2 regions of the Lysinibacillus sp. Ag94 genome follow, and region 1 is predicted to be linked to the other one. Evidence: a T-box and tRNA genes for the amino acid it is inferred to sense, from the RefSeq annotation. Region 1 holds a T-box; the other holds one or more tRNA genes.
The links. The T-box of region 1 lies ahead of serS (serine--tRNA ligase). A T-box ahead of a tRNA ligase gene usually reads a tRNA of that ligase, here a tRNA-Ser.
Positions count from the first base shown of each region.

Region 2: it encodes a tRNA-Ser, which carries the amino acid that the T-box ahead of serS (serine--tRNA ligase) is inferred to sense. The anticodon was not compared.

Region 1 covers NZ_CP096780.1:11,988-27,101, reverse strand. The annotation lists gene MY533_RS00135 (RraA family protein) at 1-211, opposite strand, end outside; gene MY533_RS00130 (helix-turn-helix transcriptional regulator) at 522-758, shown strand; gene MY533_RS00125 (6-aminohexanoate hydrolase) at 751-1,080, shown strand; gene MY533_RS00120 (LOG family protein) at 1,216-1,743, opposite strand; gene MY533_RS00115 (deoxynucleoside kinase) at 1,996-2,664, opposite strand; gene MY533_RS00110 (deoxynucleoside kinase) at 2,661-3,299, opposite strand; gene MY533_RS00105 (MFS transporter) at 3,640-4,929, opposite strand; gene MY533_RS00100 (heavy metal translocating P-type ATPase) at 4,944-7,355, opposite strand; gene copZ (copper chaperone CopZ) at 7,437-7,643, opposite strand; gene MY533_RS00090 (metal-sensitive transcriptional regulator) at 7,701-8,033, opposite strand; gene MY533_RS00085 (cation diffusion facilitator family transporter) at 8,111-9,064, opposite strand; gene MY533_RS00080 (ArsR/SmtB family transcription factor) at 9,084-9,419, opposite strand; gene tadA (tRNA adenosine(34) deaminase TadA) at 9,573-10,091, shown strand; gene MY533_RS00070 (SPFH domain-containing protein) at 10,379-11,518, shown strand; gene MY533_RS00065 (TM2 domain-containing protein) at 11,772-12,014, shown strand; gene serS (serine--tRNA ligase) at 12,102-13,382, opposite strand; T-box leader at 13,452-13,675, opposite strand; gene pdxT (pyridoxal 5'-phosphate synthase glutaminase subunit PdxT) at 13,725-14,288, opposite strand; gene pdxS (pyridoxal 5'-phosphate synthase lyase subunit PdxS) at 14,290-15,114, opposite strand, start outside.
Region 2 covers NZ_CP096780.1:3,736,081-3,751,194, forward strand. The annotation lists gene MY533_RS17405 (S-layer homology domain-containing protein) at 1-2,434, opposite strand, end outside; tRNA gene MY533_RS17410 (tRNA-Glu) at 2,863-2,934, opposite strand; tRNA gene MY533_RS17415 (tRNA-Ser) at 2,937-3,027, opposite strand; tRNA gene MY533_RS17420 (tRNA-Asn) at 3,037-3,113, opposite strand; tRNA gene MY533_RS17425 (tRNA-Ile) at 3,118-3,194, opposite strand; tRNA gene MY533_RS17430 (tRNA-Gly) at 3,196-3,269, opposite strand; tRNA gene MY533_RS17435 (tRNA-Phe) at 3,275-3,350, opposite strand; tRNA gene MY533_RS17440 (tRNA-Asp) at 3,365-3,440, opposite strand; tRNA gene MY533_RS17445 (tRNA-Met) at 3,445-3,519, opposite strand; tRNA gene MY533_RS17450 (tRNA-Ser) at 3,569-3,661, opposite strand; tRNA gene MY533_RS17455 (tRNA-Ile) at 3,677-3,753, opposite strand; tRNA gene MY533_RS17460 (tRNA-Met) at 3,761-3,834, opposite strand; tRNA gene MY533_RS17465 (tRNA-Ala) at 3,861-3,936, opposite strand; tRNA gene MY533_RS17470 (tRNA-Pro) at 3,943-4,019, opposite strand; tRNA gene MY533_RS17475 (tRNA-Arg) at 4,033-4,109, opposite strand; tRNA gene MY533_RS17480 (tRNA-Leu) at 4,128-4,216, opposite strand; tRNA gene MY533_RS17485 (tRNA-Gly) at 4,222-4,296, opposite strand; tRNA gene MY533_RS17490 (tRNA-Leu) at 4,343-4,427, opposite strand; tRNA gene MY533_RS17495 (tRNA-Lys) at 4,449-4,524, opposite strand; tRNA gene MY533_RS17500 (tRNA-Thr) at 4,529-4,604, opposite strand; tRNA gene MY533_RS17505 (tRNA-Val) at 4,608-4,683, opposite strand; rRNA gene rrf (5S ribosomal RNA) at 4,694-4,809, opposite strand; gene MY533_RS17515 (cysteine desulfurase family protein) at 5,368-6,447, opposite strand; gene nadB (L-aspartate oxidase) at 6,539-8,125, shown strand; gene nadC (carboxylating nicotinate-nucleotide diphosphorylase) at 8,082-8,942, shown strand; gene nadA (quinolinate synthase NadA) at 8,929-10,032, shown strand; tRNA gene MY533_RS17535 (tRNA-Glu) at 10,206-10,277, opposite strand; tRNA gene MY533_RS17540 (tRNA-Ser) at 10,280-10,370, opposite strand; tRNA gene MY533_RS17545 (tRNA-Asn) at 10,380-10,456, opposite strand; tRNA gene MY533_RS17550 (tRNA-Ser) at 10,461-10,533, opposite strand; gene MY533_RS17555 (DMT family transporter) at 10,963-11,862, opposite strand; gene MY533_RS17560 (MgtC/SapB family protein) at 12,287-13,003, shown strand; gene MY533_RS17565 (cation diffusion facilitator family transporter) at 13,019-14,014, shown strand; gene MY533_RS17570 (hypothetical protein) at 14,244-14,600, opposite strand; gene MY533_RS17575 (iron-containing alcohol dehydrogenase) at 15,049-15,114, opposite strand, start outside.

The DNA of each region.
Region 1 (15,114 bases):
TTACTAAAATATCCCCTTCTTGAGCAGCTCGAATGGCTTCCAATACTGCACCATTTTCGCCATCTGGTAAGCGTACTGTTACCGCACTGCCAGCTATTTTATAATGATCTGCTAACGGTTTAATATCACTGCGTAAATTCGTATGTCCTCCTGTCGCATCTGAAACTGCAGTCGTTGGCAAATGCTTAAAACTTACTTCCACCTTTGTCATCTATAACACCCCTATTATGATTTACGAAAGCTTTACACAATTATTGTAAATAAAACTCATCTACTATTTCAATATATTTCAGAAAATTACGTAATTTATGTTGCTACTAGCATTAATAATTGTTAAAAAGATCAATAGTTTTTGATTAAAAATACTTTTGCCTACAGGAGAAAATTGTATAAATGTATTTATAGTAAGGTACATATAAACTTACTTTTATATAAAAATAAATATATTAAGTATAAGTTTACTTTACTTTTATTAAATTATAAGTTATGGTGTTTACATCAGCAAATAGGAGGCGATCGTTTTGAAAGGAGAATTTGGTGATTCTATTAAAAATAAGGTGTATGAACATAGGGTTTTAAGAAGAATGTCACAAAAGGAGTTAGCTGACGCTGTTGGAGTTTCTAAGCAAACTATCTTTGTAATGGAAAAGAATAATTATTCCCCCTCACTAGTGTTAGCATATCGAATAGCCAACTTTTTTGAGGTTGATATAAATGAAATATTCTCTTATGTACGAAAGGAAGATAATAATGATTGATTTATTAAACAATTGGATGTTAGAAAGTACTAATAATTTTAATATTGTTGTAGGCATTACAGCAATTCTATTACTAGGTTCTATAGTTATACTTTTCATCTTCAGTAGAAAAATTGGACAACCCGATGAAAGAACGAATGCTATTTATCTTAAAATCATTTCATGTATGTTTACTACCCAAATTTTTATGAATGCTATTTTTATTTCATTAGTTGATAGTAATATCGAATACTTCCGTCAGTTCTTTCTACTATTTCAAGGGATTGTATTTTTAATTGGGGCAATTTACGCAATTAGATTATATAGAAAAGAAATTAAATAATCTTACATAGAAAAGAATCCATTTTGATCAACCTTTTTCAAAATGGATTCTTTTATTTTAAAGTAGCACTTTTTCATGACCCTAAAGAGAGGAAAAGTGAAGCTATAAAAAACGTGGCATGAAGACGGCAAAAAATTACCCATGTTTTTTCAATAAATGTAATACTTCTTCCGATGTAGCAGCTACATGAATAAGTGACTTCTGTTCAGTTCGTATAAAACCTTCCTCCAGCATTTTCTGAAGTTGTTGTAAAAGCGCATCATAAAAATGATTTATATTATATAAAATTACAGGTTTTTCATGTAGTCCGATTTGAGCCCATGTAAACACTTCAAAATATTCATCCATTGTCCCTCCACCACCTGGTAAAGCTATAAAAGCATCTGCTAACTCTACCATTTTGGCTTTACGTACATGCATTGACTCAACAAAATGAAGCTCTGTTAACGAGGCATGTGCTATTTCCCGCTGCTGTAAATGAGTTGGCATCACGCCAATAACCTCTCCTCCAGCCTCTAATACTGCATCTGCAACTTTGCCCATCAGTCCTGTTTTCGAACCACCATAAACGACACCATGACCATTTCGAGCTAATACAGTCCCTAATTCGGCTGCTTTCTCTGCATAAATTGGGTTTAAGCCTAAGCCAGAACCACAATACACCGCTATTCTTATAACAATCCCTCCTACTCAAAAGACGTGACACAATAGGTTACATATTGTCTCACGTCTTTTGATCATTTATTTTCTGCAATTACTTTTTTCTGCACATAGCTGCGCATTCGGTCATAAAATTTAGCATAGTCCATTTCCTATTTACGTAAATGACTTGTTTGTGCCTGTCGCTTCGCTTTCGGCCAGAACCCCAATAGTTATCTTCCTAATATTTTTGAATGATTAGCTTTATCTAACCTTCTATTTACGTAAATGACTTGTTTGTTTTAGCATATGACTGATGCGGCTCACAATTGATTCAATTGCTTCAGGATTTTTTAATAAATCATAATCATTAATATCCAAACGAAGAACTGGGCATGCATTAAAATTATTGATCCAGTTCTCATAGCGGTCATGCATTTCAATCCAATAATCATTCGGTGTTTGTTGCTCCATTGTACGTCCACGCTCTTGAATACGACCAATGACAGCATCAATTGGCCCCTCTAGATAAACAAGTAAATCTGGATGTGGGAAATACGGTGTCATCACCATCGCATCAAATAGATTTGTATACGTCTCGTAATCTGTTGGGCTCATTGTACCTTTGTCATAGTGCATCTTAGCAAAAATTCCAGTATCTTCGTAGATAGAGCGATCTTGAATAAATCCGCCGCCATATTCAAAGATTCGCTTCTGCTCCTTAAAACGCTCCGCTAAAAAATAGACCTGTAAATGGAAGCTCCATTTTTCAAAGTCCTCATAAAATTTATCTAAATATGGATTAGTATCCACCTTTTCAAATGAAGTACGGAAATTTAACGCTTCTGCCAACGCCTTTGTCATTGTTGACTTCCCTACACCAACCGTACCAGCGATTGTAATGACCGTTTGTGGAGGAATACCATATTTCTCTCTCAAATTCATTGTTGCAAGCTCCTTTGTTGTAACGTATCCTTTATTGTTTGTAAAACATATTTCAAATCATTTGGATTTTTTACGAAATCAAGCTGATCGCCATTAAATCGAATAACAGGAATATCTGGATGCATATTCTCAAAATGCTCGATAAAGGAATGATAATCTGCCACCAGTTGCTCCATGTAATCCCGTGAAATCATTTTTTCAAATTCACGACCACGCATCGCAATACGTTTCATCAATGTATCAACACTAGCATGTAAATAAACAACTACATTCGGTACAGGCATATCTTTCGTTAATATTTTATAAATTTCCTCGTATTTATCATACTCTGCTGGCGCCAATGTACGCTTGGCAAATATTAAATTTTTAAAAATATGGTAGTCCGCTACAACAGGTTGATCTTCTGTTAAACGGAAATTTTTTATATCCGATAATTGTTTGTAGCGATTACATAGGAAGAACATTTCCGTTTGGAAGCTCCATTCCTCTATGTTTTCATAAAACTTATTTAAAAAAGGGTTTTCGTCTACTATTTCTTTTAATAGATGGTAATTAAATGTCGCCGCAATCTCTTTAGATAAAGAGGTTTTACCAACACCAATCGGACCTTCTACTGTAACAAATGGAACCGTCACTAGAAGCTCCTCCTTTTGTTCTATGGATTCTATCGTCATTTAGCCTGCCTTGAGGCTTTCATTATTTTAAAAATGAATCAGTGTTTTTCATTGTATCATAGTGAGAAAATGAAAAACAGAATCAAACAATTTTTCTATTATGACAGATGATAAAAAACGACAAAAAATAGAGACTAGGACAAACTAAATGGTTCCTTCGTAAGGCCGAATAATCTCTAATTAAATAGAAAAACCGAACTATGAAACACTTCCTGGGCGTTTCATAGTTCGGTATTTTTGTTGACTGAAACGCTTTTGTCTCAGCTTTATATTTCCTATGCATTTTAAAGACATAGGAAATTCAATTAAATTCGCTTTTAGATTTATATTTCGTCCATACAACTACTGGTACTAAAAGTAACGCTAAATACATCCCGATAAAGCCTAAAATTGCATAGCTTGTGTACGCTACGACAATTCCTGATAATAGACTACCCGCTGAGCCACCGAGAGCAACCCAGACATCTACCGAGCCTTGTGTCTTTGCGCGACTATGAATTGTCGTTGAATCAATAATAATTGCTGTACCACTAATCAACCCAAAATTCCAACCTAAACCTAGTAATATGAGGGCAACCGTTAGCCAAAGTAAAGAATCACCTGGGGCAAATGCTGCGACTAAGCCTGCCGCTGCTAAAATAAACCCTGAGGCAATGACGATAAAAGTTCGGCCAACTTTATCAACGAGTAGACCTGTTCCAAGGGATGGTAAATACATCGCTGCGACATGCAATCCTATAACCATTCCAATAGCACTTAAACCGTTTCCATGTCCCTGCATATGGATAGGCGTCATTGTCATAATAGCCACCATAATAACATGAGATAAAACTAATACAAGCGCTCCTATGAAAACTCCAATGCGATTTACACGACTATTTGTTGTAGTAGACGTTTCAGCTATTTTACTTTGTTGCTTATATTGCTCGGCAGCAATGGCTTTTGCAATTAATAATGGATCTGGACGAAGAAAAATAAATAACGTAAAGCCTGCTAAAATATACGCAACAGCAGCTAAAATAAATGGGCCTACTAATGCAGGCATATTGAGTGCTTTTGCAACTTCCCCCATAGGTGTAACTAAATTAGGGCCTGCCACAGCTCCGAACGTTGTAGCTACCATCGCTATACTTGTAGCTGTTGCACGTTGTTTTTCATTTGCCAAGTCTGTTCCCGCATAACGTGCTTGTAAATTTGTAGACGTTCCAGCTCCATATACAAATAAAGCTAAAAATAATAACACAATACTGTTAATATTAGCTGCAATAATAACACCGATTGCACCGATACCACCTGCTATAAATCCAAACGATAAACCATAGCGTCTACCTAAGCGCTGTGAAAGCTGGCCGACAATGAAAGCTGATAATGCAGAGCCAAGGGTAAATAGTGTAGCAGGTAAACCTGCAAAGCTTTCAGTTCCTAACATATCTTTTGCTAGCAATGCTCCTACCGTAATACCTGCTGCCAACCCTGCCCCACCAAATATTTGCGACATTAGAATGATTAAGAGAGTGCGCTTATATAACTTTTGTTGCGCATTTGTTGAATGGACATAATGCTCCGTAGCTACTGACAATTTATTAACCATAACAATCCCCTTATTTATAATTTAACTCTCTGCAAACGCAGTGCGTTTAACACGACAGATACAGAGCTAAAGGCCATCGCTGCACCTGCTACCCACGGAGCTAGTAAACCGATTGCGGCAATTGGAATACCTAATGTGTTGTAAGCAAATGCCCAGAATAAGTTTTGTTTAATGTTGCGCATTGTTTTACGACTCATAATGATAGCATCTGCAATACTGTTTAAATCGCCGCGAATCAGAGTAATATCCGCTGCTTCCATAGCAACATCTGTACCGGTACCAATCGCCATCCCAATAGTAGCTGTCGCAAGTGCCGGGGCATCATTAATGCCATCACCAACCATCGCTACTTTTTTACCTGTAGCTTGCAGTTTTTTCACTTCATTCGCTTTGCCTTCCGGGAGTACTTCGGCAATCACATGATCTACACCAACTTCTGCTCCAATTGCTTGTGCTGTACGTTCATTATCACCAGTCATCATAATGACAGTAATGCCCATCTTTTGTAGACGACTTACCGCTTCTTTGGAAGTATCTTTCACTGTATCAGCAACTGCTACTAGACCAGCATACTGACCGTTAATGGCAGCTAGCATTGCCGTTTTACCGTTTTTCTCTAATTGCTCCATTGATGGTAGAATGGCATCTATATGAATACCGTATTGTTGCATCAATTTACGTGTACCGATAATAACGCCTTGACCAGAGACTGTCGCTTGCACACCGTAACCCGGTATTGCTTCAAAGAATTGAACATCTCCTAGGTTAATACCGCGATCAACAATCCCTTGAACAATTGCTTCTGCTAACGGATGCTCTGATTGCTTCTCTGCTGCACCAATCAACGATAAAAAGCGTGTTTCATCTTGATTTGCTGCTAGTATAACTTCCGTTAATACAGGCTTGCCGTGTGTCACTGTACCTGTTTTATCAACAACTACTGTATCGATGCTTTGTGTCTGCTCTAAATGTTCTCCACCTTTAAATAAAATACCAAATTCCGCTGCACGACCGGAGCCCGCCATAATAGATGTTGGCGTTGCTAATCCAAGTGCGCATGGACAAGCGATTACGAGAACTGCAATTAACACTTCAAGTGCAGGCGTAAATTCACCAGGTCGCACCCAAATAATCCAAATTAAAAACGTGACAAGCGCAATGCCAACAACGATTGGTACAAAAATACCTGAAATTTGATCTGCTAAGCGCTGGATTGGCGCTTTGGAGCCTTGGGCATCTTCTACAACTTTAATAATTTGTGCTAAGGCTGTATCACGACCGACTTTAGTCGCCGTCATTTTAATGAAGCCATTTTTATTTATAGTAGAACCAAATAATAGGTCACCTTGCTTTTTATCAACGGGTAAACTTTCCCCTGTTAGCATTGATTCATCTACAGCTGTTGTTCCTTCTAACACCTTACCATCAACAGGAATTTTTTCACCAGGCTTCACTAAAATAATGTCGCCAATAACTACTTCTTCTAACGAAACTTCTTTCTCTACACCGTCACGAACAACGATGGCCGTTTTTGCCTGAAGGCCCATTAATTTTTTGATTGCTTCAGATGAACGACCCTTTGCTTTTGCCTCAAATAATTTACCTAATAAAATTAAAGTAATTAATACGGCACTCGTTTCAAAATATAAGTGGGGGGCATGATGTGACCCCGCAGTAATAATCGCTTGATATACGCTATAAAAATACGCCGCAGATGTTCCCATTACGACAAGTACATCCATATTTGCACTACCATTGCGTAAAGCTTTGTAGGCTCCTACGTAAAATTGTTTCCCAATCATAAATTGAACAGGCGTAGCCAACGCCATTTGCACCCATGGATTCATTAAAAATTCAGGAACATATAAAAATGATGTAAATGAAAAATGTCCTACCATCGTCCACAGTAATGGTAATGAAAGAATGGCCGATAAAATAAATTTTTTCTGCTGTTGTTTAATGGCCAGCTCACGATGATCCACCGTTTCTTGCTCATCTGCCTTTTGATGAGCCTCATATCCTAATTTCTCAACCTTTGCAATAATGTCTGCAATCGTCACTTCAGATGGGTTAAATTCAATAGTTGCTTTTTCAAGTGCTAAGTTTACGTTCGCAGAGGATACACCTGCTAGTTTATTTAAACCCTTCTCTATCCGTGTTGCGCAGGCCGCACATGTCATACCTGTAATAGCGAATTCTGTTTTTTGTTTCACGACACCATAACCAAGTGCTTCAATTTTCTTTTCAAAATCTTCTTCGTTTAATTTTGTCGGATCATATTTAATGGATGATTTTTCAAGAGCTAAATTAACTGTCGCTTGTTCTACACCATCCATTTTATTTAAACCTTTTTCTATACGAGTAGCACAGGCTGCACATGTCATACCTGTAATTTGCAAATTTGCTTCTTTTATTTCCGAACTCATCATCATTTCTCCTCTCCATATACCAACAGGGGGTATATTTATTTGAAAATAAGAGAGTGCTACAAGAGCACCCTATTTATATTATTTAACGTCATAGCCTTGATCATCGATCGTTTCTTTAATTTGGTCTAGAGATACTTGTGATTCGTCAAATGCTACATCTACTAAACCTTCAGCTAAGTTTACTTTTACTTGTTCAACGCCAGTTAAAGCGCCAACACTTTTTTCTACTGAGTTTACACAATGGCCACATGACATTCCTTGTACGTTTAAAGTTACGTTTTGCATAAATATCTCTCCTTTAATGTGTTAAGTACTGTATAGGGGTATATATTTCTTAAAAATTTACTTTTTCATTAACTTTTGAATAGTCACTACTAATTCATCTAACACTGCATCATCACCTTCTGATAGGCGATCTACTACACATCCCTTTAAATGACCTTCTAATAATATCTTTGCAACACTATTTAATGCAGACTGTGTGGCAGACAGTTGCGTAATGATATCATCACAGTAAACGTCTTTGTCAATCATCCCTTTAATACCTCGGATTTGACCTTCAATGCGATTTAAACGAGTCGTTAAATCTTTTTTAACGCGTTCAGGATGATGACTTTTTCGGCACGAAGTACCTTCCTCTGTATGGTAAGCATCTTCTTTCACTTTATCCTCCATATAATACACCTCCTACCTTACAATTCCATATTACCATACCTACGAAGGGTATGTAAAGCTGAAAATTTTTAATTTTTTTAATGATGATGGTGATCATTCGACTGCTCATTTTTTATTGTACATAAAATGGAGTTATCATGTTTATGTGCTACTGTTTCCAATTGAATCGTTACGTGCTTTATGCCCTTATGCTCAAGATTATGTTCAATTTCTCGTAATATATGCTCACTATCCGCAATTTTTAGCTGGCCTTCCACAACTGCATGACAAGAAAGTGCATTTGTTCCGCTTGTTATTGTCCAAATGTGTAAATCGTGAATGCTATGCACACCATCTGTTTGTACAATAGTTTGTATAATTTCTTCAGCGTCTACGTTTGAAGGCGTTCCTTCCAAAAGGACGTGAACTGCAGCATTTGTTACATAGTAGCCGCTTCTCAATACTAATGCTGCAACAATAACACTCGCAAGTGGATCAGCCCAGCCCCAACCAAAAAACATGATTAATAATGCGGCTACGATGGCCCCTACAGATCCAATCATATCGCTTAATACGTGTAAGAAAGCACCACGCATATTTAAATTATCTTTTGTATCACTGCCACGCATCATAATCCAAGCGACTAAAATATTGATCAAAAGACCGATTGTACTAATAATCAACATCCCTGTAGTTGCCACTTCCGGTGGATTGGCAAAACGTTTGATTGCTTCATAGAAAATGAATAAAGCAATCAAAATTAATGTCACACCGTTTAATACTGCTGCTAAAATTTCAAATCGTTTATAGCCGTATGTTTTACTATAGCTTGCTGCCTTTTCTCCCAATATAAAGGCAAGTAAGGCTATTGCTAATGATATGGAATCACTTAACATATGACCTGCATCAGATAAAAGAGCCAAACTATTTGTTAAATAGCCCCCAAACGCTTCAATAATCATATAACTCGTAATAATAATAAATGATACGATTAAAACCTTTTTGTTTGCACCATGTGTATGATCATGGCTGTGATCATGATTGTGTCCCATGTTTTATCCCCCATTTTATCTAGTTATGTGTAGCATGCTCAATAGCTTGCATCAACAAATTCATAATGTGATCATCATCTGTTGAATAATATAAAGTTGTACCTTCTCTTCTGTATTTCACTAACCGTAAATTTTTCAAAAAACGTAATTGATGCGAAACTGTTGATTGACCTAAATCTAAAACCTCAGCAATGTCGTTAACTGAATGTTCATCCGTACATAATAAATTTAAAATACGAATTCTTGTCGGATCACTTAATGCTTTAAATGTTTGAGACACGACAAATAGTGTTTCTTCGTCTAAATGTTGCTCTTTGTTATCCTGAACCTCTGTATTTTGTAATTTTTCATCCATTTAGTTTACTCCTAACCTTTTTATATTCATATATGAACATGTGTTCATATATGAATATAAATGTTTGTTTTGGAAATGTCAACGTTTTACCTTCACGTCATAGTAGCAATTGTCAATTAAGCAAGATACACTTAGTGATAAGGAGAGATTATAGTGGATATTTTTGAAACAGACCGATTGTTTATGAACAGTGCACTAGAAGAAGCTAAGAAAGCAGCTTTACTTGGAGAAGTGCCAATAGGAGCTGTGCTTGTCTATGATGGGGAGATTATTGCACGCGCTCATAATTTACGAGAAACAACACAAAATGCAACGACGCATGCTGAATTAATGATTATTCAAGATGCTTGTAAAAAAATAGGTAGCTGGCGTCTTGAAAAAACAACACTCTATGTGACACTTGAACCTTGCCCTATGTGTGCAGGTGCCATTTTGCAATCTCGTGTGCCGCGTGTCGTATATGGTGCAAGGGATATAAAAGCAGGCTGTGTAGATTCACTCTATCGATTATTAAACGATGCACGCTTTAACCATGAATGCGAGGTAACAGAAGGAATTTTAGCGGAGGAATGCGGACAAATCTTAACCGATTTTTTCCGAGCATTACGTGAACGAAAAAAAGCGGAGAAAAAAGCACGACAAGCTTTAGTGGTTGAAAATGAAAAGTTTTAAACTTCACATAAAAAAGAAGGTGTCTCAGATGGAGGCACCTTCTTTTTTATGATTAGGGGAAGCTTATATATGGAAATATGTCGTAATAGCGACAACATATTCATAACAATAATATTTTTAAATACGCAATCTAAAAAATGAAAAATGCGATATGGCAAGTACATTACTGGCTAATCTAAAGAAAAATTTCAATATACATAAACCATTGACATGCATAAACTGAAAAGGGAAAATATAACTAGTAATAATTTTATTTAAAAGGTAATTAATAGGGAGGTAATATTTTAATGCCTATTTTGGATAGAGTGAAGTTCGATGGTTTACGCTCGCGCGATTGGTTAATCTACAAGCATCCGAATGAAAAGCTAGTGTTAGGCACTACACTTATCGTCAACGAAGGGCAAGTCGCCATATTTGTAAAGGGTGGGCAAATATGTGATGTATTTAATTCAGGCACACATGTTTTATCAACCAATAACTTACCATTACTTCACCATGTTGTGAATTTTGCTTATGGAGGGGATACACCTTTTTCAGCAGAAATCTACTTTATAAATCTAACAGTAAAATTAGATTTATATTGGGGAACCTCTGATCCTATTCAACTAATTGATCCAAAATACTTTGTAAAATTACGTATACGAGCATTTGGACAATTGGCTCTCCGCCTTGATGACTATTTATTATTCTTTACAGAAGTTATAGGCTCTATGAACAAAGATGATATTGTTAGTTTCGAAAAAGTACAAGATTACTTTAAAGGTTCTCTTATTACATCCATAAAAACTGAACTTGCAAATAAAATTATTAATGAGAAAATCTCTGCACTAGAAATAACAACAGAGCTTCATAATATTTCAAATAGTTTAAAAGAAAAAATATCTGAAGAATTCAATGCGTATGGTTTTATAATGGCCCATTTCCATATTCAATCAATTAATTTCCCAGAAGAAGATTTCAATAAAATAAATGAAATTTTACAAGATAAAGCTAAATTCGAAATTATGGGTGACAATCGTTATGTAACACAACGTAGCTTTGATATATATGAATCTGCTGCATCAAATGACAATGGAGTAGCTGGATTATTTGCTACAAGTGGAGTTGGCTTAGGCGTAGGGCAAGGTATGGTGACTATGATGAATCAACAAGTACAACAGCCTAGCAATAATGTTACACATAAAATATGTCCTTCTTGCCATGGTAATATCGTATCTACTAGTAAGTTTTGCAACTTATGTGGTGAAAATTTAACGCTAAAGGTCATTACATGTCATTCTTGTCAGAGTGAAAACGAGGAATCATCAAAATTCTGTTCTTCTTGTGGAACTAGTTTACACAAGCCTGTTTGTTCATGTGGACAAGAACTAGATGTTACTTCGAAATTTTGTAATAACTGTGGTACTCCAGTCGAATCAATTCAATAGATAATCATAACAATGTAGTTAAAAACAATACATCGGAAAATGTAAATTAAACAAGTATCATTGATTAGGAGATATTGACATGAAAAATATCGAATGTCCACAATGTGGAGCAGCGGCTGATGTTACATTAGCTCAATGTAAATATTGTGGTGAAAAATTCAATTTCCAAAAAGAACAGCAAATTGTGCATCAACCGGTTTATCAACAGCAATCACAGCCTGTATATCAAACGCAGCCCCAATATTCAGCTCCTATGTATGATGGCATCGATCCTTCTTGGCCTATAAAAAATAAAACAGTCGCAGGGGTACTAGCTATCTTTTTAGGTGGAATCGGAATCCATAAATTTTACTTAGGGAAAATTGGACAAGGTATATTGTACCTCATCTTCTTCTGGACATATATTCCGGCCCTTATAGGCTTTATAGAGGGCGTTATTTACTTGCTTTCTAACGAACATAACTTCTCTGTGAAACATCGCGTTCGACCTCGCTAACCTACTGTAAAAAAAGAAAAGCTACTGTTGAGATTAGATATTTTCAACAGTAGCTTTTTCTTTTAGCCGCTTCGTTTCCGACTTGGTTTACTTTGGAGCGATTACTTCTTTTCCGCCCATATATGGTCTTAATACTTCAGGAATCACTACGCTTCCGTCAGCTTGCTGATAGTTTTCTAGGATTGCTGCTACTGTACGACCGATTGCAAGACCTGATCCGTTTAATGTGTGGACATACTCTGGTTTTGCATTTGGCTCACGACGGAAGCGAATATTTGCTCGGCGTGCTTGGAAATCTTCAAAGTTAGAGCATGAAGAGATTTCGCGGTACATATTTTGAGCTGGAATCCACACTTCTAAATCGTACTTTTTCGCTGCAGTAAAGCCTAAATCAGCTGTACACATTTTTAGTTTGCGGTATGGTAATCCTAATAATTGCAGTACTTTTTCTGCATGACCTGTTAATAGTTCTAGCTGTTCATAAGATTCTTCTGGTTTTACAAAGCGTACTAATTCTACTTTGTTGAATTGGTGTTGGCGAATTAAACCACGTGTATCGCGACCTGCAGAACCTGCTTCTGAACGGAAGCATGCACTATATGCTGCAAAGCCATGTGGTAATGCTTCAGCTGGTAAAATTTCATCACGATAGAAGTTCGTCACAGGTACTTCTGCTGTTGGAATCATGAAATAATCTGTGTCATCTAACTTAAAGACATCTTCTTCAAACTTAGGTAGTTGTCCTGTCCCTGTTAAGCTATCACGATTGACAATTACAGGTGGTAGCATTTCTTCATAGCCATGCTCTTCTGCATGTAAGTCCATCATAAACGTCATTAATGCACGTTCTAAACGAGCGCCAAGACCACGATAGAATAAGAAACGACTACCCGTCACTTTTGCACCACGTTCAAAGTCTACAATTTTTAAATCTGTAGCGATATCCCAGTGTGCTTTAATGTCAAAATCAAATGTTGGAATCTCACCCCAAGTATATTCCTCTACATTATCGTCCTCTGTTGTGCCAACTGGTACAGATTCATGTGGAATGTTCGGTAAACGCATCATCATATCTTTAAAGCGTTCTTCTACATCATTTAATTGGACATCTAGCTCTTTAATTTCATCGCCAACTTGACGCATACGTGCAATAACTTCATCCGCATTTTCTTTATTGCGCTTCATGATCGAAATTTGTTCAGATACCTTATTACGTTCAGCTTTAAGCTCCTCTGTTTTTGCAATTAATTCACGACGCTTTGCATCTAATTGTTCAAAATCGTCTAAGTTTCCTAAATCCTCATTACGTGTTAATAGCATTTCTTTAATTTCCGCGAAATTGTCGCGCACGCGTTTAATATCTAACATCTTCATACCTCCAGTAGATTGTTAATGATGGGAAAAATTTAGTAGGAACACAAAAAAGCCCTCATCCCCAAAAGGGACGAGAGCTACCCGCGTTGCCACCCTAATTGATTAGACACATTGTACTTTGTCTAATCCACTTATTTCATAACGGCATTTCAGCCGGCGACAGCCTACTTCATTCACTTCGACTGCGCAACTCCAGGACGGATTCACAAGTGCTTTTATCAGCTTCCACCACCCGCTGACTCTCTAAAAAAAACGTGCTTGCTACTACTTCCCATCATCGTGTTCAGTTATTTAAATTTTATCCATACTGTACTATATGAAGTGGAAATTTGCAAGTCATACCATAGAAGATACAAAATATTCAAGAATTCGTGCATCTGACGTTAATTCTGGATGGAAGGAACATCCTAAGAAATGGTCGTCTCTTGCTAACACGATCTTGCCTTCATGCTTCGCCAATATTTCAACACCCTCACCTACGGAAACAATATGTGGCGCACGTATAAAGACCGCCGGAATAGCAGCACCTATCTCCGGTATGTCGAGCTTCACTTCAAAGCTGTCTACCTGACGTCCATAGGAATTCCGTGCAACTACCACATCCATTACTGCTAAATGTGACTCATAATCCACTAATTCCTTTGCTAATAAAATCAATCCTGCACATGTTCCAAACATCGGTAAACCTTGCTTTGCAAGTGCGCGAATTGGCTCCAATAGCTCATAGCGATCCAGCAATTTCCGCATCGTTGTACTTTCTCCACCAGGCAAAACAAGTCCATCAAGCTTCTCTAAATCAGCACTTTGTTTTACTAACACCGTTTCGCATCCAAGAGACTCTAACATTTGCACATGCTCTCTTACCGCTCCCTGTAATGCTAAAACACCGATTCGCTTCATCTTACCAGCCTCGCTCTTGCATACGCTCATTTTGACTAAGCTGTGCAATATCGATGCCTTTCATTGGAACACCTAGCTCTTTTGAAATTTCAGCAATTAACTTATAGTCCTTATAATGCGTTGTAGCCTCAACAATTGCACGAGCAAATTTCTCTGGGTTCTCTGATTTAAAAATACCAGAACCAACAAATACACCGTCTGCTCCAAGCTCCATCATTAATGCCGCATCTGCTGGCGTAGCAACGCCACCTGCTGCGAAATTCACTACTGGTAAACGGCCAAGACGCTTAATTTCTCTTAATAATTCAAAAGGAGCACCGAGCAATTTAGCCTCGGTCATTAATTCATCCTCTGTCATACCAACTACCTTACGTACTTGGGCATTCACTTTACGCATATGACGAACTGCCTCAACAATATTACCTGTCCCTGGTTCCCCCTTCGTTCGTAGCATAGAAGCTCCCTCACCAATGCGTCGAGCAGCTTCGCCTAAATCGCGGCACCCACAAACAAAGGGCACTGTGTAATCACTTTTTAATAAATGAAACTCTTCATCTGCTGGCGTTAATACTTCACTTTCATCAATATAATCGACACCCATTGCTTCTAACACTCTTGCTTCTACAATATGTCCAATACGTGCTTTAGCCATTACAGGAATAGATACTGCCCCCAAAACCTCCTCAACAATACGAGGATCGGCCATACGTGCAACACCACCCGCCTTGCGAATGTCTGATGGTACTCGCTCTAATGCCATAACAGCTACAGCTCCTGCCGCTTCCGCAATTTTCGCCTGTTCTGCATTAATAACATCCATAATGAC
Region 2 (15,114 bases), 910 kb from region 1:
CCATAGAGTTTGCTGCTCTTAAGCCTTTAATCGTGAAGTTGCGTGTGCCATTAAAATAATTTGAATCTTTTTTCAATGTGAGCTTAATACGATTTAAATTGGATCCCTCTACAACAGCACTTTCTACCTGAGCATTATCAATGCTATAATTTTGAACATTTTGAGCAAGTGCTGGATCAACAGGATAATTGAAATTTAAATAAACAATATTATTATCTTTAATAGAATAATCTGTTGCAGATGTTTGAATTGCATTGTATTGCGATAAAGCTAATTTATTGCCATTTATATTTAAATCACCGTTACGTGTAAATTTAACGTTTGGCACTTCAGTGATTGGCACACCGTATAAATTAGTAACATTAAATAAATTTAATTTGCCGTCGTAAAGAGCTCCCTTTGTATCATACATGCCTAGCAGTCCTGCCATTTTAACACGTAATTTCGTAGGTTGATCTTTTACAATCTGAATATCACTTTGAGGTCCTCTTGATACCTCATATAAAATGTAATTATTGACGAATTTCCCAGTAAATGATGCTTTTGCGTTAACGCCTAACTGTACTGGCTTATCGAAAGTTAATTGTAAATATTCTACACTATCACCGTAAACAATTTCAGAATTTATTAGCGCTGGCGCTTTGTCATCTCTTATAAAGTTATACGCTGTTGAGAATGTTGCCGTTTCACCTGATAAGTCGGTTATTACACGACTAGAAGCTGTCCCAATCGTTGTAATTCCTTGAAGCGAGCTTTTTGGATCCACCGTAACATTAAATAAACGACCATTTTTAGGATCTTTCTCTACAGAATTCACAGAAATTGAAGTCTGGCCGCTTTTCACTGAAAGGTCATATGAATAAAGTGGTTGAATTTCCTCTGAGAACAATAGCTGGAACGTATTTGGTCCAGTTTGTGTAACAGAAGATAGTGTCGGCGGAACACCATCCTTATCTCCCTTTTTCACTGTTACCGTAGAAGGGTTCGGTGAAATAATATTCCCTGCCATATCTGTTGCCGCTACGAATGTAATTTGAACAGCTGTACCAGGCGTTAAATACACACCATTCATTGTTGCAGCTGATAAGTCAAATGTTGCTTCAGTTGAGTTTTGCTCAATGCTTCCAACTACATTCGATACCTTTGTACCATTTGCTAATGTAAATTGAATGCGCTCATTTGGAAATGCTGCCATTGGCTTAGAAAACTGCACTTTAACGATTGAAGAATTTTTTCCTTGCGTTGTGCCTAAAATCGTAGGCGCTTGTGTATCTCCAGCAATAACAAAATTCGCATCTACTTTTTGAAGCACTGTACCCTTTTCCGCTTTGATGTTGCTGAACACATAACGATGTGTACCTTTTAATGGTTCATTCATTGTAAAGATGATTGATTTTTTATCAGCACTGATTTCTGTTTTTATAACCGATAGTGCTCTTAAAGTATCGACATTAGAGAAAGCTACAACATTATCCTGTAATTTCCCATCTGCTTTTATCACAGAAAGTGGATCAATCGCTTGGTTAAAAACAACTTTAATCTGAGAAGCATTAATGCCCTCAATTGATTGTACATTTAACTCATTCACTTCATATGTAACAACAGCGGAATATGACTTGTCATTAATCTTGAAATCTACCTTCGTTTCTACATTTTCAGTAAGCGGTGTCGCTAATGTTACCTTTTGGCTTGTCCCATCTGTTAATGTTACCTGTAGTGTTTTTGCATCTATAACTTTAACTGTTTGGATGGACACTTCAGGGCCTCTTACCATTTCACCGATATTCGTCATTGAACGATGTAAAAATGATGAAAATTGACCACGTGTTAGTGTCTTTTTCGGATTAAATGTCGTTACATTTGTAATTTTTGCATATTCTAATGCGATGATAGCCTCATGATTTTCTGGTGAAGCTACTTTTAAATCTGTAATAGATGATTTAAAGTTTTCTTTTTTATACATCGCAATTAAATCGATATCGTAAACTTTTTCAATTGCACGTACTAAAATAGAAGCCATTTGTTCGCGCGAGATATATTCGGAAGGTAATAACTTATTGTTAGTCCCTTTGAAAATACCATTATCATTTATAAGCGCTGCATACTGTAGTAATTCTTTATCTTTTGAAGATGTAGGCATGTCTGTAAAACGTACTTTTTTATTGTAGTCTGCTGGCACTTGGAAGTGTTCTAATACTAGCCATTTCCCTAAAAATTTCGTTACATTGCCTTTCGTAAGGACCCCGTTTGGCTTAAATGTACCATCTGGATATCCAGCTACAATTTTTGCATCTGCTAGTGCCAAAATGGCCTCTTTATGGTCACTTTTTGCTATGTCTGTAAAATTAGCCGCACTTGCAGTAGGAACAACTGCTGCAGCAATTAAAGCAGCAGAAGCTGCACTCATAATCCATTTACTCTGCTTTTTTTTCACATTTATTACCTCCTATGAATTCTATTCATTCCCATTATAAAAGAAAGATAGATATATTCCAAAGGATATACCAATATTATGACCATTTACCATGGATTATTTGTCCAATTCAATAGTGAACACAAAGCAAATACTAAATATATTAATTTTTTCTAAATGAATTGCCTAATTTTATTGTTTTATTTATGAGAGGGACGCGGATCTTAAGGTTGTTTTTTAGCTTTTTAGAAAGTGTAGAGCCAAGGCCAAATGAAGGTTATACACGATTATCTCTAAACGTGATAAGCGGAAGAATAATGAATAAGCGGACTCGATGGAACGAGCATTCTAGCTGCAACAGCGGTACGACGGAAAGGAATTTTCGTAGTTTGATAAAGTACCATAAAAAAAATGCAGTAGATGTAATGTACATCTACTGCATTTCAGTATGACCCGTACGGGATTCGAACCCGTGTTACCGCCGTGAAAGGGCGGTGTCTTAACCACTTGACCAACGGGCCAATGGCGGAGAAGGAGGGATTTGAACCCTCGCGCCGGTTACCCGACCTACACCCTTAGCAGGGGCGCCTCTTCAGCCTCTTGAGTACTTCCCCACAAAAAAATGGCTCCGAAGGCAGGACTCGAACCTGCGACAACCTGATTAACAGTCAGGTGCTACTACCAACTGAGCTACTTCGGAATAATGGTGGGCCTAAATGGACTCGAACCATCGACCTCACGCTTATCAGGCGTGCGCTCTAACCAGCTGAGCTATAGGCCCTTGGAGCGGGTGATGAGAATCGAACTCACGACATCAGCTTGGAAGGCTGAGGTTTTACCATTAAACTACACCCGCAAATATGGTGGGTCAGGACGGAATCGAACCGCCGACACTTAGAGCTTCAATCTAATGCTCTACCAACTGAGCTACTGACCCATATTTTTAAAAAATGGCGGTCCCGACCGGGATCGAACCGGCGATCTCCTGCGTGACAGGCAGGCATGTTAACCGCTACACCACGGGACCATTTTGGTTGCGGGGGCCGGATTTGAACCAACGACCTTCGGGTTATGAGCCCGACGAGCTACCACTGCTCCACCCCGCGTTAATAATATATTCTTTTCGAGTTTTTCAAGCACCATTTAACTATAAAATGGAGGAGGTAGAGGGATTCGAACCCCCGCGCGGTGTTACCCGCCTGTCGGTTTTCAAGACCGATCCCTTCAGCCAGACTTGGGTATACCTCCGTAATATTATATAAATGGTGGACCTTGCAGGACTCGAACCTGCGACCGGACGGTTATGAGCCGTCTGCTCTAACCAACTGAGCTAAAGGTCCTTTAAGATGGCGGCAGAGGGGATCGAACCCCCGACCTTACGGGTATGAACCGTACGCTCTAGCCAGCTGAGCTACGCCGCCAGGATCTTTATACTGGTTATCTTTTATGGTGGAGCCTAGCGGGATCGAACCGCTGACCTCCTGCGTGCAAGGCAGGCGCTCTCCCAGCTGAGCTAAGGCCCCATAAAATGGTCGGAATGACAGGATTCGAACCTACGACCCCTTGGTCCCAAACCAAGTGCTCTACCAAGCTGAGCTACATTCCGATAAATATTAATTTGGCGCGCCCGACAGGAGTCGAACCCATAACCTTCTGATCCGTAGTCAGACGCTCTATCCAATTGAGCTACGGGCGCTAATGATTAAAATAAAAATGGTGCCGAGGGCCGGAATCGAACCGGCACGGTAGTCACCTACCGCAGGATTTTAAGTCCTGTGCGTCTGCCAGTTCCGCCACCCCGGCACATTTGGAGCGGAAGACGAGGTTCGAACTCGCGACCCCCACCTTGGCAAGGTGGTGTTCTACCACTGAACTACTTCCGCATGTGCATAAGATTTATTTATCCTGGCAATTATGAAATTTTAAAAATGGTGCGGGTGAAGGGAGTCGAACCCCCACGCCTTGCGGCGCTAGATCCTAAGTCTAGTGCGTCTGCCAATTCCGCCACACCCGCATATTTTGTTGGCAATTTAAATGGTGAGCCATGAAGGACTCGAACCTTCGACCCTCTGATTAAAAGTCAGATGCTCTACCAACTGAGCTAATGGCTCAAAATGGTGCCGGCGATAGGAGTCGAACCCACGACCTACTGATTACAAGTCAGTTGCTCTACCAACTGAGCTACACCGGCAAATGGTGGAGGATGACGGGCTCGAACCGCCGACCCCCTGCTTGTAAGGCAGGTGCTCTCCCAGCTGAGCTAATCCTCCTGGGTATTATGCCTAGCGACGTCCTACTCTCACAGGGGGAAGCCCCCAACTACCATCGGCGCTAAAGAGCTTAACTTCCGTGTTCGGTATGGGAACGGGTGTGACCTCTTTGCCATCATCACTAGACTATTATTTTCAATATACTTCGTATGCTGAAAATCTTATGTATTTCGTTTTGAAGTTTTTATTACCTGTCCTTCAAGACAAGAATTATTGTATAACGTTTTCTCACATAGTGCAACACTTTTTTATAAAAGAAAAGAAATCATTACTTTTCGAAGATATTTTTGTAATGTAAGAGAAATTATCACTCTGCTATTTATTATAACAATTGATTAATTAAAAGAAAACAATTAATTTACAGAAGTGTTTTTAGCTATTTTAATTCATGAAAATATTTGAGCTACTCTATTTTCTGACTGTCGTGACACTTCGCTTTTAATCTGCAACAGGATCAATCAGAGTAGCTCTTCGTTACAATCAATTAAAAAAGTAAAATATACACGAAAAACTATTAATAGATTCAACTAACATGGCTGTTAATTTATCATTTTACAATACAATTATTTCATGATAGTTTTCTAGTTTCCTTTTATCCTCAATCATTTAAACCTTAAATTTCCTCTCAAGTGAAAGAACATTTCTGACGTTGCACTTTCTTATCGAATACATCTGCTAAAGAAGTTAAATAACCGAAAGAGCCATTTGTAATTGAACAATTTCCTCAAATGTTGTTGCGGGACCAAAAGATACTCTAAAAAATTGACGTGCCGCTTCCATAGAGTAGCCCATTGATAAAATCGCCTTCGTACCAGATTCACCATGACTATCACAGGCACTTCCTGTGGAAATACATATCCCCGCTTCATTTAATTTTAACAAAACGTATTGCCCCTCTACTCTTTTCATTAGTACACCACAAATATTAGGCAATTGCTCCTTACTCTCAATTATTTGACACGTTTCTTGTAATTTTTCCTTAAAACATTGACGTAATGCTTCATAGTGCTTCCGCTCATATTGATAATCTTCAATCGCCGTAGCAAAAGCGACAATAGCTGGCGTATCTAATGTTCCTCCCCTTAACCCACGTTCATGCGTGACACCTGGTGCTAATGCAGGAACACGGAGCTTAGGGTTAATATATATAGCTCCACATCCTTTTGGCCCACCTATTTTATGAGCTGATATTGTAATAGCATCTACTTTCTGCTTTAACGGAAGTTTACAGAAGGACTGTACACAATCAACATGCAAGAGAACGTTTGATTGTTTGGCAATCTCGGCTATTTCTTCAATAGGTTGAATAGAGCCTATCTCTGAATTTACATGTTGGATAGTGATTAAAGCCGTATCTTCTTGTATGGCTTCTCGTAGTTGCTCTACATGAATACTACCATCTTGCTGTAAAGGTAACTTCGTGATTACAAACCCCAGTCTTTCAAGCGTATTTAAAGCCGCATGCACGGAAGTGTGTTCAGCTTGTGATGAAATAATGTGCTTCCCTTTATTTGACGCTAAAGCTAATGACAAAATCGAAATTAAATTGCCCTCCGTTCCGCTGCCAGTAAAAATGACACCGTCACTATTTACTCCAAGAGATTTTGCTACGACAGCTCTTGCCTGCTCAACAAAATAATGTGCTTGGCCACCTAAATCATGTAGGCTTGCACTATTCCCATAATACTGCATTGCTACCTCACAATATGCTTTAAGAGCTTTTGGAGTCATTGGAGAGGTTGCAGCGTAATCCAAATAAATCATTTTATTCTTCCCTTCTAGTTCATCAAGTCTTGTTTTCTCTTTTATTTTATGTAAAGATATGTGTCAAGACAACTGTAAAGAAGGTATATGTATGGATGTAATGACAGATGTACTTATTATTGGTAGCGGCGTTGCTGCACTTCAAACTGCTCGACTACTCGAAAGACATTTTCTAGTTCAGATAGTTACAAAATGTTCAATTAAAATGAGTAGTTCTTATCGTGCTCAAGGCGGTATTGCTGCCGTTACAAGTCAAGAAGATCATCCAAAGTTTCACATTGCTGATACGTTAATTGCTGGTGAATATCATCATGAAAGAAGGAATGTTGAAATACTAATAGAAGACGGTACAGAAATTATGAGTGATTTATTAAATGAGGGCTTTCCAGTTGATCGACAAATTGATGGGTCCCCCGCTCTAGGCTTAGAGGGGGCACATAGTCATCACCGTATTTTACATGCAGGTGGTGATCGTACTGGCCAAGTAATAATCGATTATTTACTCAGACAACTTTCATCTAATAGCGTTGTGAATTGCTATGAAATGGCTTACGAGCTTTTATTGAATACAGATGGTGATTGTGTTGGTGTTCTGACAAAAGGAGCAGAGGGAACGAAGCGCTACCTTGCCCACCACGTCATTCTAGCGACAGGAGGTGCGGGCGCTTTATATTCTTGTACGTCTAACTTTGCTACGAATACTGGTGATGGTATCGCTTTAGCATATCGTGCTGGAGCTGCTATCAGTGATATGGAATTTATGCAATTTCATCCGAGCTTACTTTGGTGTGGAGGGCGGGCCAAAGGATTAGTCTCTGAAGCTGTCCGTGGCGCCGGAGGAAAGTTTGTCGATGTACTGCGTCATCCCATAATGAAAGGCATTCATGAGCAGTTGGACTTAGCACCACGCCATATTACTGCACATGCATTATTTAATAAACGTGCTGCTGGGCAGGAAACCTTTATTGATATTTCAAGTATCGAACACTTTGAAGAAAAATTCCCTACGATTGCTCAGCTTTGCTATGACAATCATGTTCATTTACAAAATGGATTAATCCCTGTAGCACCAGGTAGTCATTTCTTAATGGGTGGTGTTGTTGCTGATGACAAGGGAAGAACATCTATTCCTAATCTATATGCAATAGGTGAAGTTGCTTGTACCGGGGTGCATGGTGCCAATCGTTTAGCTAGTAACTCTCTTTTAGAAGGCATTACGTTTGGACAAAGAACCGCCCAATACATTATTCAAACAGGTTGTAAGCAAAATAGTTTCGTAATTGATGACAATCATCATCAACAAACAATGCCATCATTATTTACAAAAGATCAATTACGACAAATGATGATGCACACATTAGGCATTGTGCGAAATCCAATCGATATGGAACAATTCGTACAACAATTGCCCTCAATGCAAACACTTCTTCATGTTGATTTAGAGAGCTTAAATCGGCAGGAACTCGAACTTTACATGATGCATATTGTCGCTACATTAATGGCGCACGCAGCCATTACACGAAAAGAAACTCGTGGAGCACATATTCGCATTGACAGACCACAAGATGATCATTATTGGGCAAACCGTTGGATCATTTTTCAACAAGGACAGATGAAAGTGAGGAATTCATTATATGAATATCATCAAACTCGAGGAATTGCTAAAACAATTTTTTAATGAGGATATAGGTGATGGGGATTTATCGAGTGAATTTATATTTTCTCCAGAACAGCAGGGATCTTTTTCTTTTTATGCGAAGGAGAGCGGCATTTTTTGTGGAGCCCCTATCATTAAGCATGGATTTCTTCTTCTTGATCAATCTATGGATATTATCCTTTATAAAAAAGATGGTGACAAAGTCAATGCTGGTGATATTCTAGCCGTTATCCAAGGACCACTTCAAAAGTTATTAATGGGTGAGCGTGTAATTTTAAATCTTATCCAGCGCATGTCCGCTATTGCTACAGCTACAAATTTAGCGGTACGAGAAACAGCAGGTACAAATGCGAAAATATGCGATACACGCAAAACAATGCCCGGAATGCGTATGTTAGATAAGTATGCTGTTAGAATCGGTGGCGCCTATAACCATCGCAATGGTTTATACGATGCGATAATGCTAAAAGATAATCATATTGCTTTTGCAGGTAGTATTACTAAGGCCGTACAGCTAGCCCGTGAAAAAATTGGTCACACCATTAAAATCGAAGTCGAAATCGAAACAAAAGCACAATTGGATGAAGCAATTGCAGCCGGCGCAGATATCATTATGTTTGATAATCGTAGCCCTGAGGAAATACGTGAATGGCTTCCCGTAGTTCCACCACATATTGCTACAGAAGCTTCAGGCGGCATTTCACTTCATAACTTAAATGCCTATGCAGAAACAGGTATTCAATGGATTTCACTCGGAGCACTAACACATTCAGTAAAAGCCTTCGATATTAGTGCACAAGTAAAAACGAAAGGAGCTAATTCCATTGTCCATCACTAGCTTATTACAACAAACATCACTACTGCCAGAGCATTATCGTGGATTATCTGAAAATGACATGGAATCTCGCATTTTAGCTATAAAAAAGAAATTAGGTAGTAAGCTCTTCATCCCTGGACATCATTATCAAAAAGATGAAGTGATTCAATTTGCAGATGCAACAGGGGATTCCTTGCAGCTTGCTCAATTATCAGCGGCTAACAAGGAAGCTGAACATATAGTATTTTGTGGCGTACACTTTATGGCGGAAACAGCTGATATGCTCACAACTGAACAACAGCATGTTTATTTACCTGATATGCGTGCAGGCTGTTCAATGGCAGACATGGCAGACATTTATCAAACAGAACAAGCATGGCCGATTTTACAAGAACTCTTTGGCAATACAATTATCCCTCTAACATATGTTAATTCTACTGCTGCTATTAAAGCATTTACTGGGCGTCATGGTGGAGCCTGCGTAACATCGTCCAATGCAAAAGAAATGGTTAAATGGGCATTTACGCAAAAACCACGTATTTTCTTTTTACCAGATCAACATTTAGGAAGAAATACTGCGTATGATTTAGGAATACCGCTTGAAAATATGGCAGTTTGGAATCCTCATACAAATATGCTTGAGACAGATCAGTCTCCAGAAAACATTCAAGTCATCCTATGGAAGGGACACTGCTCCGTTCACGAAGGTTTTACAGTTCAGCATACGGAGCTTATACGTCAAGCTCATCCAACTATGCGTATCATTGTTCATCCTGAATGTAATCGTGAAGTTGTTGCGGCTGCAGATAAAGCAGGTTCTACAAAATACATTATCGATACGATTAATAAAGCACCGAGTGGTTCAGCATGGGCAATCGGTACTGAAATGAATCTTGTTAATCGGATAATCCAGCAGCACCCTGATAAGCATATTATCTCTTTAAATAAGAACTTCTGTCCTTGCCTTACAATGAATCGAATTGACCTTCCTCATCTGCTTTGGTCCTTAGAAAGTATAGAGAAGGGGCAACCACATAATCGTATTCAAGTAGATGCTCACACTGCTGAAGAAGCACGTAGTTCACTTGAAAGGATGCTATTAAGAGCATAAAGACAAAACGTCTACTCATTTCTGGTAGACGTTTTGTCATTTATAATTACTAAGTCTTTTTTGCAAGCATGTTGTGAAATTCATTATAAATAAATTTCACCTTAGAATCTTAAAAACTATTTTAATACAAAAAAAATACAGTAGATGTACATTACATCTACTGCATTTCAGTATGACCCGTACGGGATTCGAACCCGTGTTACCGCCGTGAAAGGGCGGTGTCTTAACCACTTGACCAACGGGCCAATGGCGGAGAAGGAGGGATTTGAACCCTCGCGCCGGTTACCCGACCTACACCCTTAGCAGGGGCGCCTCTTCAGCCTCTTGAGTACTTCCCCACAAAAAAATGGCTCCGAAGGCAGGACTCGAACCTGCGACAACCTGATTAACAGTCAGGTGCTACTACCAACTGAGCTACTTCGGAATAATGGTGGGCCTAAATGGACTCGAACCATCGACCTCACGCTTATCAGGCGTGCGCCGGTTTCCCGGAGTTATCCCAAACTATAAGGTAGGTTGCCCACGTGTTACTCACCCGTCCGCCGCTAACGTCAAAGGAGCAAGCTCCTTCTCTGTTCGCTCGACTTGCATGTATTAGGCACGCCGCCAGCGTTCGTCCTGAGCCAGGATCAAACTCTCCATAAAAAGAAATTTGATTAGCTCAAATTGTTTTGCTGGCATCATGTTTGATGTCCAAAATTTTGTTTCGTTCACTAACTCAAGGTTAGTTACTAAAAACTTTATTGATTACGTTTTGCTTGTTCAGTTTTCAAGGTTCATGTTGATGTCGTTGTTTTCAGCGACTTCTTTATATTAACATTTAACTCATTTCATGTCAACAACTTTTTTTAAATTCTTTTTTCAAATCTTTTTTCAAGTCGTCCTTCTTGTTAAGGACAAGTAATAATATATAATATAGCAATTTAAAAATCAAGCTTTTTTTGAAAAAAGTTTAAAAATCTTTTTCTCATCAACTACAAATAAGAGAATTCCTACTATAACAATGAATCCACCAATAATTTGTGTGGCTATTAAATATTCATTAAAAATAAGAAGCGCTAAAATAGCCGCGCCAATTGGTTCAAATAAAATCGCAATGGAGACTACATTTGTACTAACGTATTTAATTGACCAATTAAATAGAGTATGACCAAATAAATTAGGAACTATCGCTAATAAAATAAACCATATCCAGTCCATAGTTGAATAAGGGCCGAACGATTCCCCCTTAATAAGAACATAGATAAACAATGTAATTGTACTAACAGCATAAACAATCATCGTATATGTCACAAGGGATAATCTTTTCCGTACATCTTGTCCAAATAAAAAGTAAGCTGTAACGAGTGCGCACGCGACAAGAGCAAGCATGTCTCCATAAAATGCAGTACCATTAAGTTTAAAATCTCCCCAACTAATTAAAATACTACCGACAATAGCAATAACTCCTGCAAAAATGGTTTTCAAAGTAATGTTCTCTTTAAAGAAAAAATAGGTCCCTACAAATGCAAACAATGGCTGTAGTGTAACCAAAACTGTAGAACTTGCTACAGAGGTGTAATTAAGTGATTCAAACCATAAAATAAAATGAAAGGCTAAAAATATGCCAGCAACAGAAGAAAATAGCCAATCACGTATTCTTAATTTCTTTACCTCGTTTGTGTACTTCCAAAAAAACAGAGGAGCCATTATTAACACCGAAAAGAACATACGGTAAAACGCAATAACTCCCGCTTCTGCATTTGCTAATTTCACAAATATGGCTGACAAGGATACAGAAATTACGCCAATAAAAATAGGAATGTATGGATGAATTTTGGCTTTCTCCATTAAATCCAACCTCCAATAAATTTTACCTCGGCATCATTACGTCTGGATTCGGCTTTATGTCCGCATAAAGGACCCCTTTCCAATTCCGTGTCATCCGCCGGAAACCTTAACTTATATTCGTATTACTGTCACTACCTATAAAGGTTAAGACATTTGTTGCTGTCGCTTCGCTTTCGCACAGAAAACATTTGTTGCTGTCGCTTCGCTTTCGCACAGAAAACATTTGTTGCTGTCGCTTCGCTTTCGCACAGAAAACATTTGTTGCTGTCGCTTCGCTTTCGCTCCCAAAAATATGTGGTGAAAGAAATTAAAAATACTTATACTTCATTACGATCGTGATGTACAATACAAAAAAGTAATGTACATATAATAATGACACCTTGCATATCTCTTAGCAATACGAAATATCTGTGGAGGGTTGCGTATGGAAACCTTGGAAAATATGATTACATATGAAGTTGGCATAAAATTAGTAATTGCAGCCACATTAAGTTTAGTAATCGGTATCGAAAGGGAATTAAAAAAGAAGCCTGTAGGATTAAAAACAAGCTTAGTTATCGCTACATTTAGCTGTTTATTAACTGTCATTTCGATTGAAACCGCCTATTCAACACCCCCAAGGTCAGAAATCAACATTACAATGGACCCTTTACGCTTGGCTGCCCAAATTGTTAGTGGGATTGGATTTCTTGGAGCAGGTGTTATTCTAAGACGAGGGAATGATAGTATCTCAGGTTTAACAACTGCAGCAATGATCTGGGGAGCTGCTGGGATAGGGATTGCTGTTGGCGCAGGCTTTTATATAGATGCTACATTAGCTGTTATTATCATTGTCTTCGGAATTGAGGTTTTATCGCCGTTTCTAATGAAAATAGGACCAAAAAGAATTCGTATGCGAGAAATATCATTGAAAGTTCAGATTAACAATGATGACAATAGTGAATCCTTTTTACAATTCTTAAAGGAAAACAATATTATTATTGAAAACATACGCATTCAAGATGTTCCAAATGATACTAATGTTTATCACGAATTAGATTTACGCTTATCATTAATAATCTCTGATAACTTACTGTCATTTTATCGTTCATTACGAGCACTACCCTATATAGAAAAAATCGAAATGGAAATTTTAAACTAGTTGGAGGATTCTTTCGTGGTAGAAATAATAAAACTATTAAAAAACGGGAATAAGCCCTCTCTGTTGGCAGCAGTAGTCAATGCTTTTTTAGGAATTATTAAAGGTATTGCCTTCTTCTTTACAGGTAATGTTGCCATGTTTGCAGAAATGATGCACTCACTAGGAGATGCAGCAAACCAATTATTCGTTTATATCGGCTCAGCGCTGTCGAAAAAAGCACCGACAAAACAATTTCCAGGAGGCTTTGGCCGAATTGTAAATTTAGTTTGTCTTTTTGCTGTTATAATTGTAGCTATCCTTTCTTATGAAACCGTAAAAGAAGGCTGGCATCATTTTATACACCCTGCCGGAGAATCTAAAGGAATGTTCATTGCACTTGGCGTATTATTGATCGGTATTGTTTTAGAAGGGTCAGTTCTTGCAAAAGCAGCCGTTGAAATACTACATGACGCTGGACAGGAAAAAGCGGGAATAATAACAGCTATCCCTAAAGCTTTCCCTTATTTAAATCGCGCAAAACCAGCAACAAAATTAGTATTCATGGAGGACTTAGTAGCTACAGGTGGTAACGTGTTGGCCTTCGGTGCTATTTTAATTGCGCACTTTACAGGCTGGGCAAATATAGAAGGACTCGTTTCAATGATTATTGGCTTTATGATGTTCTATGTTGTAGCAAAAGTGTTTCTCGATAATGCACGTGGAGTTATTGGGGAAACAGACGAAGAAATGCTAAATCATATTGCTCATCTTGTAATGGATGACCCAAACATTAAAGATATTGTTCGCCTAGAAGTCATTAAAGAAGGTGAGTTTTTACATGTGGAATTAGTTGCTGAAGCTGACCCCAACCTATCACTCGCTTTTCTAGATGATGTACGCGACCATTTAACAGAGGTCATATTAAGTCAGAAGGGTGTATCGAAAGTGGCCATTTTATTTGATGAGGATGATGGAAAACAAGATTGGGTGCATATTGGCGAAAGACCGGAAAACTCAACATTTAAACAATAACTTATTATCCAAAACATTTTAAATGAGATAAATAGCCAATTGCCTTTTTCTCAGGCAGTTGGCTATTTTTTATATCAGCACTAGATGATTTTGTTCTCGTTTAACTTCTTCTGTATCTTCCATTAAGCAATCTAAAATCTCTTCATTATTTAAAACATTTCTTCTGCATTTGTAATCTCTCTTCCATCTGCATAGCAACCTAATATGAAATTACCTGCATAAGAGTTTTTCAATACATTAGGGTGCATAGATTGGTAATGTACCTCTGCAATCGATTCATCATTTGATGAGTCACCAAATAATGTTTTAAAGCACCTTTTAAATCAATTGCAATAGCTGTATCTGCTAGTATACTTCGATAATAAACTGGCACTATTTCAGTATTCCCTAAATAAGGTTTTGCTTCTACTACAATTTCCCCAGAAGGACATACAAAAACTTGTACATTTGCTTTATTTACACCATCTGTAAAGGTAATATTCGTTTGGCCACTTTGTAAGCTTTTTAAAAATATACTTTGCTCAACGATATATCCCGTGACAATTTGGTCATTCTCAACTTGTAGTGATTGCGTTTCAATTCCCAATACTTATACACAATTTTGCATTTTATAAACATGCTGCTGAAATGACGTCTCTATGCAACCCGATGTGCCATCGCGATCTTCAAGCATTTGTTTCAATATTTGCTCCCTCTCCATCCTAGTTTATTAATATCTTTATTTTAATAAACATAGCTGAACAAATTCTGAACAATTCTACAATTAACGTGAACATTCGACATAGGGTTGTTATTGCACAAAAAAACAGGCAGGAACAAATGTGTTTCAGCCAACTAAAATACCGAACAATACCGAACTATCCAACGAAACTCTCATGAAGTGTTTCGGAATAGTTCGGTTTGTCTAGTTATCGTGTTTTATTAATTTAGAGATTATTCGGCTTTACGAAGGACCATTTAGTTAGGTCCCAGCCTCATATCCATCTTTACTAATCAATTATGTCTCATAATTAACGTCCAGAAATAGAAAGGAGTTAAAGTGAGTTTTGCAAAATAGTACGCACATCTTGTTCCTGTAATTTGTTAAAGTTTCCAAAGGG